2 linked regions of the Dongshaea marina genome follow. The protein of the gene in region 1 interacts with the protein of each later gene in a pairwise test. Links are inferred from orthologs where the notes say so. Each region holds a gene or a part of one and is shown on either strand. Other genes may lie near its edges.

Region 1 (4,339 bases):
GATCAAGATCCCCGGCCGGTGGCACTTCATCCTCAGATGGTGATTCTAACTCAGCTTCGAGATCGCTTAAATCCAGCTCAGACTCCTCGGAACTCTCGACATCTGCAGACTCCTCTTCATCCCAACTAACCTCAAGCTCCTCCTGTTCATCCACCGAGGCGGCCGGGTCTTCGGTTTCTCCATCGAAAGAGACATCCGTTTGCTCAAGCTCAAAGTCCTCTTCGCTAAAACCATCCGGGACAGCCTTACTCTCGCCCTCAGGGGCATCAGATGGAACAAGATCCGGGGATTCAAGCTGCTCCGACTCATCTGTATCAGCAAAGACCTCCTCGGCCTCTTCCTCATCGGCAAAGACCTCTTCCGCTGGCTCAGCAGGTTCTTCAGGTAGCTCATCGTCCTGTGTCAAAGAGAGATCATCGTCAGCAGTAAGATCCGGAACTTCCCCATCATCAGCAAGCAAGCTGGAGAGTTCATCATTATCCTCATCCATCAACATGGTTGTGGATTCGGCCATATCCTTTTCCTGATTCTCAAGCTCTCGCTTGGCACGCATTCTGAGCCAGAAGCTCACAATCAGCAGCACGATCAGTACAGGGAAGACAATCAGTAACACCAGGTTCAACCAGGAGCCAGCAAAATCATCGAACCAGCCCTTTTCCTGTTGCTGCTGTTGCTGTTCAAGGAGCTGCTGTTGCTGCTGCACCAACTGGGCTTCTATCAATTGCAGCTGTTTCTTCAGCTCATCCTGCTCTCCAAGTTGACCCTTGAGGCGATCGATTTCAGCATTGAGTTTCTGGATTCGCAGCTTGAGGCGATGGTGCCCCTCCGCCATCATCTCGAGCTGCTGGTTAGATTCTTCAACCTGCCCCTTGAGCTCCTTCACCAATTTGGAATCGACCGCAGGCTTGGGAGGCTCCACAACTGCGGGGGCTGCTTCAGGGTCCACCTTGGTGGCTTCAGCCTCAGAGGCTGTCACCACCTTTGGTGCAGGCTTTACCTTAGTGGCTTGCACAGGTTCAGGTTTAGGTTCGGGCTTAGGATCAGGCTTTGGTTTTTCAGATACAGGTGCAGGCTTAGCTTTTGGCTGCTTTATGGGAGCATATTCAAATTTAGCCTGGCGCTCCTGCAGGAACCAGCTCCGCGCCGCTTTGCTATCAAGCCTGCTGATCTCAGCCCTAGATGGTAATTTCAGTGTACTGCCCAGTATCAGGTGGTTGATGTGGCCCTGCTCAAAGGCCTGAGGATTTTTATCGAAGATCCCCTGCATCACCTGATAAATGGTTACAGATGTGTCAGGACGAAAACGGGTCGCTAGTGACCAGAGGGTGTCCGTTTTTAGAATCGGCCCGTAGCTTTCGGGAAGAGAGGCCTGAGCCTTGTTCTGTTCAGCCAGCGGCAAAGCCTCGCCGGAAGGACCAACCAGCTCAACATAGAACTGATCACTTTGGTACTGATCATCCGATGCTGCACTGGCAGTCCCCTGTAAGAAGACCATCAGTAAACAGACAAGTACCAGCCATTTGTGTGTAGATCCCATAACCCTTCCTTCATTGAGCTGTCAGAGTCCTGATCCCGTGCCAACTTACCGACTTCCAATATGGGTTGGCTCAGCCCACAGCAAAAAACGCTGCTATCTTGCTAAAGTTTAGGAAAAAACTGATTTGATTTACATTTCTCCGCCCAAAAAATAGCAAGAGGCGCAAAGCGCCTCTTGTTTTAATGCCAATAATGTGCCACTTAGAGCTGTTCTGAACCGGGTCACCACTTCAGTGCGGTACTGCCCGAACAGGCCAGGTTCCTCTGAAATGATAATCGGCATTGGGAGCCCACATGCAAAGCCCGTGATTTGTTACAGTATTGACTCCATGGTTGGGAGACGACTCTAGTGCCAGTAATGCTTCACCAGCTCCTCGGCAATCTGAATGGCGTTGGTGGCCGCTCCTTTTCGGATATTATCCGCTACCACCCACAGGCTCAGGCCATTGGGATGAGAGATATCATCGCGGATCCGTCCCACAAAAACACTATCCTCACCGGCCGCATGGGTCACCTGGGTCGGATACTCTTGTGCATCTTCACACAGAGTCACTCCCGGGGCATCCCGCAGGACCGACTTGGCTTGCTCCGCATCAAAGGGGATCCGGGTCTCCAGGTGGATCGCCTCGGCGTGCCCATGAAATACCGGGATCCTGACGCAGGTTGGATTGACGCCGATCGAGGGATCGCCGAAGATCTTGTGAGTTTCCCACACCATTTTCATCTCCTCCTTGGTATAGCCGTTATCCAGGAAGCGATCGATGTGCGGCAGGGCATTAAAGGCGATCTGTTGCGCAAAGGTCTCACTTTTTACCGGTCTTGCGTTCAACAGAGCCGCGGTCTGAGATGCAAGCTCATCAACCCCGGATTGTCCGGCACCGGAGACCGACTGATAGGTTGCAACATTGATCCTCTCGATCCCAGCCTGATCAAAGATTGGCTTGAGAGCTACCAACATCTGGATGGTTGAACAGTTCGGATTGGCAATCACGCCCCGTTGACGGTACCCGGCAATGGCATCAGGATTCACCTCAGGAACCACCAGGGGAATATCCTCTTCATAGCGAAACTCTGAGGTGTTATCGATGACAACCGCTCCTGCATCCACAGCCTCTGGTACCCAGCGACGAGAGGCCTCACCCCCGGCGCTGAAAAAACATAGCTCAACATTGGACCAGTCAAAGCCCTCAACATCTAATACTTCCAGCTCCTCCCCCTGGAAAGTGATATTGGTTCCTGCACTTCTGGAGGAAGCCAGGGGGAAAAGCTCTGCCACCGGGAATTCCCGCTCCTCCAGAAGCTCAATCAGCATCCGCCCCACTGCACCACTGGCCCCCAATACCGCGACTCTGTAACTTTGTTGCACCTACCCACTCCTTTTTCGTTATAAATAAAAACCCAATTCTTGTAATTGAGCCCGTCTGTCATTCTCGACACCCTCAAGCCGTAATGAGGATAACTCCCGACGCACCGGATATGTTTTACGTAGCCGGTCAAACCCCCCGGGGTTTGCAACCTGAGCTCGAAACCTGGCGTCATCTTGTCGCACATCGTAAACCAGCTGCATCAACTTTTGCTGCTGCTCCGGACCTAGTACTCCCCGAACGCGGACCGTAGAGATCTCAGGCTCAGGCAATAACGGCTGCAAACTCAGCTCAGTGGGCATGCCCAGGCAATCGCACACCGCCCGATACAGGATCTCCGTACCCCGTGCTTTTCCTTCCAGACTATATCCGGCAATGTGTGGTGTTGCCAACTGAGTATGTGGAATTAGATCCTGCAGGATATCCGGCTCACTCTCCCAGACATCCATCACCAGGTTGAGGGGCTCCCCACCCATCTGACGCGCCAGTAAGGCCCGGTTATCCCATACCTCACCACGCGAGGAGTTCACCAAAATCTTTTTGCCGGTAAGCGAGTTGAGCTCACTTGCTCCCAACAGATGGAAAGTCCCATCTTGGGTTTCAGCAGGAGTGAGCGGCACGTGATAGCTGATAATATCCGCATCCCAGAGAAGTTGTTGATGGGAGATAAATGGCCCCGTATCACCGGCTCTGGCACGAGGAGGATCGCATAACAGTAGCTTCATCCCCAGCGCTGTGGCCTTGGAGGACAACTCACGACCAATATTGCCCACGCCCACTATCCCAAGGCTCAAATCTCTCAAATCAAGCTGCTGACGCTCGGCTACCACAAGCAGTGCGCTCAGCACATATTCAGCCACCGAGATCCGGTTACATCCGGGGGCACTTGAAAAGCGGATCCCCCGTTGTTTGAGATAATCCTGGTCCACATGATCGGTGCCTATGGTTGCAGTCCCGACAAACCTAAGGTGCTCAGCTTCGGCCAGCAACTCCTGATTGACCTGAGTCACCGAGCGAACCAGCAGGATATCGGCGTTTTTCAGCTGCCGCGCAGCTAACTCACGCCCGTTCACCCGCTCAATTGACCCCATATGAGCGAAGAACTGCTCGGCATAGGGAATATTTTCATCAATCACAAAATGCATACGACTCCTCAACAGCCCGGGACAAGGCGATAAACACGGATCCAGAGCTCATACTATCAAAACAAAGGCTTATCCTGAAAATGGCTAATCCGTCCCAACTATGGCATCCTTGCCACATGATTGTTTAGCCAATACCAAGGACAGATGTTTTACATTAAAAAACAGCTCATCACCCTGGTGATCCTGCTTATAGTGATCAGTATCAGCTTTATCTCCGAGCATCTGGGAGTACGCTGGTACCCCATGCTGGATCTTCATTCATCCTTTGCTTCCATCCTATATGGGCTGACGCTG
Region 2 (4,389 bases), 1.4 Mb from region 1 along the record:
CAGTTGGCAGCGAGTCCTGTTTGCCACTGCTCGTCTGCTCAAAGGAGCGGTAATGTAACACAGCAAAGGCTTCTAATGCTCCGATTTCTTCCACAATATCGGCCACATTGCGAACTAACTTAGCGTTATTTTGGATCAGTTGATTACTACCGTCTGCCTGAGGGTTGAGCAGGGAGCCGGGAATCGCGAACAGTTCACGCCCCTGCTCCAGGGTATAACGGGCCGTGATGAGGGATCCACTTTTCAAAGACGCCTCCACTACCAGGGTCCCCAGGCTCAGTCCGCTGATGATGCGGTTGCGCCTCGGAAAATGCTCCGGTCGAACCCCAACCGAGGGCCAGTGCTCACTCACCAGTGCGCCTCCCCGTTCACCTATTTCCCGGGCCAGCATCCGGTTGCGCTTAGGGTAGAGCTGATTCAGTCCACTCCCTAACACCGCGATACCAGGATATCCAGCCCCCACCACAGCCCGATGGGCGCAGCTATCGATTCCCAGAGCCAGACCACTGGTCACCAGGTAACCCAGCTCGCTGAGCCCCAGGGCAAAATGCCCGGCCATTTTTTCCCCATAGGGGGTAGGCCGGCGGGTGCCGACGATAGCCAGCTGTGGCTGCTGAAGAATTTTGGGGTCTCCTCTGACAAACAGCACAGGTGGTGCGCCGTGGGACTCTCTGAGTAGCTCGGGGTAACCTGGAGTGTCCGGTGTCAATATACTGTGTGCATCGCTTGCATCTAACCAGCGCCTGGCCTCATCGAGCATGCCTTGCATCCCGGGGGATTGCATCCAGCGCCGCTGCTCCGAATTCAGACCCAGCTTATCCCAAAGATGGGAGTCAAGAGAGGTTATCTCTGATGAGTTAAGACTGTTCCTCAGGGCACAAGCCCGAACAGGACCAACCCCGGGTGCAGTGGCCAGCATCAGCCAGAACTGCACCCGGGGCTCGAATAGCGCAGGTTTCATTGCACCTCAATCGAGTGGACCAGGTACTCCTTGCGGATAGGATCAATACTATCGAGAACCAGAGCAATACTCATCTTGTCGTAGACGCGAAACACCATCACCCGTCCAACCTGCTCCGAGGGAAGGGTTTCGGTATCGGTCGCAAACAGGTTACTAAAGCTTCCGGCCAGCGAGCTGTAATTGGCTTCAGGCTTACTTCTTCCGGTGACCGCGACCTCGATTCCGGGGCGCTCAATCATATACACATCGCCGGGCTTGAGCTTGTCTCTCATCCCCTTGTTGAGCACCAGCACTCCAAGCTTACCAACCTGGGTTTGCTGGTTGGCAATGTCCACCACATAGGCCCCCTTGACAGGATCTCCGGCCATCGGGGTAAAGTAAGCGCTCTGAGAATCCTGCTCCGGAAGCAACATCAACTTATCACCCTGCATCACAGCCCTGTGCTGCTTACGGATGATCCCTGAGGTCAGCTGATTATCATGGACCTTACCAGCCTGATAAATACCGACAAATATCGCCTGCTGCCCCAGAGACTCTCCGGTCTCGACATCCTCGTAGACCTTACCTGGCCGATAGATACCATACAGAGCGTCTTCCTGGAGGACACCTCGAACAAACACCTCCTCACCGGTCTGCATCCCCAGGTGGGTTTCATTGTTGCCCAGAACAAAAGGCAAGCTGTTGATATCATCACCATTAAAGATATGATCCAACCGCAGGAAGGGACCTATCTCCGACAGAGGCAGGGTTGGAATCGGCTGCACCTTCTCCTCTACCCGGACCTTTGGAGAGAGTCGAACCACCCGCTTTTTGACCAGCCGAGGTTCACCATTAATCCAGATGAGACTCAAAACATCCCCTGGATAGATCAAATGAGGATTACTCACCTGACGGTTAACCTGCCATAGCCTGGGCCATAGCCAGGGTGTTTTGAGAAACTTTTTAGAGATATCCCACAGGGTATCACCCTTCTTTACTGTATAGGTTTTCGGGTGATCCTGCTTGAGCTGCATCGCCTCTTTGGCGAACACCCCACCACAGGCCAGGGCAAGAGCCAAAGTTAACACTATCCAGAGTCGTCCCACCATAACCATCCCTGTCCTGAGAGCATCTGCTCTCTGTTGCTGTTTTTTAGCGTCACAAATGTCTAGAATACTGCCAGACTAATAACCAACTTTGTGCCAATCTGAGGGTTTTCGTATGGCCAAACTAGACGTACTTCGATTTCCGGATGAGCGACTAAGACTCATCCCTAAACCAGTCGAGGACTTTTCTCCCCAACTACAAAAAATTGTAGATGATATGTTCGAAACTATGTATGCCGAGGAGGGAATCGGTCTGGCGTCTACTCAGGTCAACATCGACCAGCGCATCGTCGTCATCGATCTTTCCGGCGATCACAGTGAGCCTCTGGTCCTTATCAACCCTGAGATCACGGTCAGCTCCGGCAGTACCGGAATTGAGGAGGGCTGCCTTTCTGTACCCTCAATTCAGGCACTGGTACCCCGTGCAGAAAAAATCACGGTCAAGGCCTTTGATACCAAGGGCGAGGCGTTTGAACTGGAAGCGGATGAGCTGCTGGCGATCTGTATTCAGCATGAGCTGGATCATCTGAACGGTAAACTATTTATCGATTACCTGTCGCCTCTCAAGCGCCAGCGAATTCGTAAGAAGCTTGAGAAACTCCAGAAGCAAGACCAGTAATTACCACCCAGAGGTTGTTTTGAGTCAGTCATTAAAAATTATTTTTGCCGGAACGCCGGATTTTGCAGCGCGCCATCTTGAGAAGCTGCTGGACAGTGAACATCAGGTTATCGCCGTCTACACCCAACCGGATCGCCCTGCGGGGCGGGGTAAAAAATTGCAAGCTAGCCCGGTCAAGCAGCTTGCCGAGCAGCATCAGCTGCCGGTCTACCAGCCCAGAACCCTTCGCGATAGCGAGGCGCAGCAGGAGTTGGCCGCTCTGGATGCCGATCTCATGGTGGTGGTCGCCTATGGCCTGATCTTGCCGCAACTGGTGCTGGATACCCCACGCCTGGGCTGCATCAATGTGCATGGCTCTTTGCTTCCTAAGTGGCGGGGGGCTGCGCCGATTCAGCGCTCGGTGTGGGCCGGCGATAAGGAGACCGGCGTAACCATAATGCAGATGGATGCCGGCCTGGATACCGGGGCCATGCTGCTGAAAAAGAGCTGCCCGATTGACTCTGATGAAACCTCCGAGTCCCTCTATCTTAAGCTAATGGACATTGGTCCGGATGCCCTGCTGGAATCCCTTGAGGGGATCGCGGCCGGCACCCTCGCAGCCGAGGCTCAAGATGACTCCCTTGCAACCTACGCAGAAAAACTAACCAAGGCCGAGGCACAGCTCGACTGGACCCAGGGTGCAGCAGCCCTGGAGCGCCAGGTGCGCGCCTTTAACCCCTGGCCGGTCAGTTATTTTACGATCCAGGATAAAAACATCCGGGTCTGGGAGAGTGAGGTGATCGGTGATCCCAACACCCTTGAGCCGGGAGTAGTGCTGAGTGCGAGCGCCGAGGGTATTGATATCGCCACCTCCGAGGGAGCAATTCGACTCCTCAAGCTACAGATCCCCGGAAAAAAAGCGATGTCCGCCCGGGATATTCTAAACTCGCGGCGCGACTGGTTTACCCCGGGCAAGCCTGTCGGCGTTGCCGATGAGGAGCAAGCATGAAAACCCGCGCCGAAGCTGCCCGAGTGATCCATAGCGTGATCCATCAGGGCCAGTCCCTGTCAAACGCGCTTCCCAGGGCTCAGGCCAAGGTCGGTGCCCGCAATCGCGCCCTGCTGCAGGAGCTGTGCTTCGGCACCCTGCGCTGGTATGGCCGTCTGGATGCGATCGCTGCACAACTTCTGAAAAAGCCTCTTAAGGGCAAGCAGCGGATCCTGCATTCGCTGATCTTGGTGGGACTCTACCAGCTCCTCTATACCCGGGTACCGGATCATGCAGCGGTTACAGAGACAGTCAATGCCAGTAAGCTGGTTAACTTCGCAACCTTGCGTGGGCTGGTCAACGGAGTACTGCGTAACTTTATGCGCAACCGGGATGAGCTGTGCGAAAGCACCGATCAAAACCCGAACGCGCGCTTGAGCCACCCCCAGTGGTTGAGTAACAGGATCAGGCAAGCCTATCCGGAGCAGTGGCAAGACATACTCGAGGCCAACAACCAGAAACCACCGATGTGGATTCGGGTCAATACCGCCAAAGTCAGTCGCAGCGACTGGCTGGAGCAGCTCACGGAGCAACAGCTTGAGGGTGAATCCTCTGAACTTGCCAGCAGTGCGGTTCAGCTTGCCCAGGCCACCGATGTAGAAAAGTTGCCGGGATTCAGCGAGGGTCGCTGCTCGGTACAGGATGCAGCGGCGCAGATGGCGGCCCTATTGCTTGAAGCGGCACCCGGTGAGCTGAT

Evidence for each region.
Region 2: the proteins of DB847_RS15550 (region 1) and def interact in binary tests that used the Escherichia coli proteins (3 or more experiments, as listed by UniProt). The link is inferred for Dongshaea marina from one-to-one orthologs.

Annotation. Positions count from the first base shown.
Region 1 is NZ_CP028897.1:3,314,578-3,318,916, forward strand. What follows is about bases 893-3,721. They hold DB847_RS15550 (aspartate-semialdehyde dehydrogenase), read right to left. Parts: upstream 2,903-3,721; coding sequence 1,883-2,902; downstream 893-1,882. Other genes in these bases: DB847_RS15545 (FimV/HubP family polar landmark protein), read right to left, coding at 893-1,537; DB847_RS15555 (4-phosphoerythronate dehydrogenase), read right to left, coding at 2,921-3,721. Also shown: more of DB847_RS15545, read right to left, coding at 1-892; more of DB847_RS15555, read right to left, coding at 3,722-4,045; DB847_RS15560 (phosphatase PAP2 family protein), read left to right, coding at 4,190-4,339.
Region 2 is NZ_CP028897.1:4,681,110-4,685,498, forward strand. Bases 1,035-3,913 are described here. They hold def (peptide deformylase), read left to right. Parts: upstream 1,035-2,161; coding sequence 2,162-2,665; downstream 2,666-3,913. Other genes in these bases: DB847_RS21935 (LysM peptidoglycan-binding domain-containing protein), read right to left, coding at 1,035-2,046; fmt (methionyl-tRNA formyltransferase), read left to right, coding at 2,685-3,653; rsmB (16S rRNA (cytosine(967)-C(5))-methyltransferase RsmB), read left to right, coding at 3,650-3,913. Outside these bases: DNA-processing protein DprA, read right to left, coding at 1-961; more of DB847_RS21935, read right to left, coding at 958-1,034; more of rsmB, read left to right, coding at 3,914-4,389. UniProt on the Escherichia coli protein: Removes the formyl group from the N-terminal Met of newly synthesized proteins. Requires at least a dipeptide for an efficient rate of reaction. N-terminal L-methionine is a prerequisite for activity but the enzyme has broad specificity at other positions.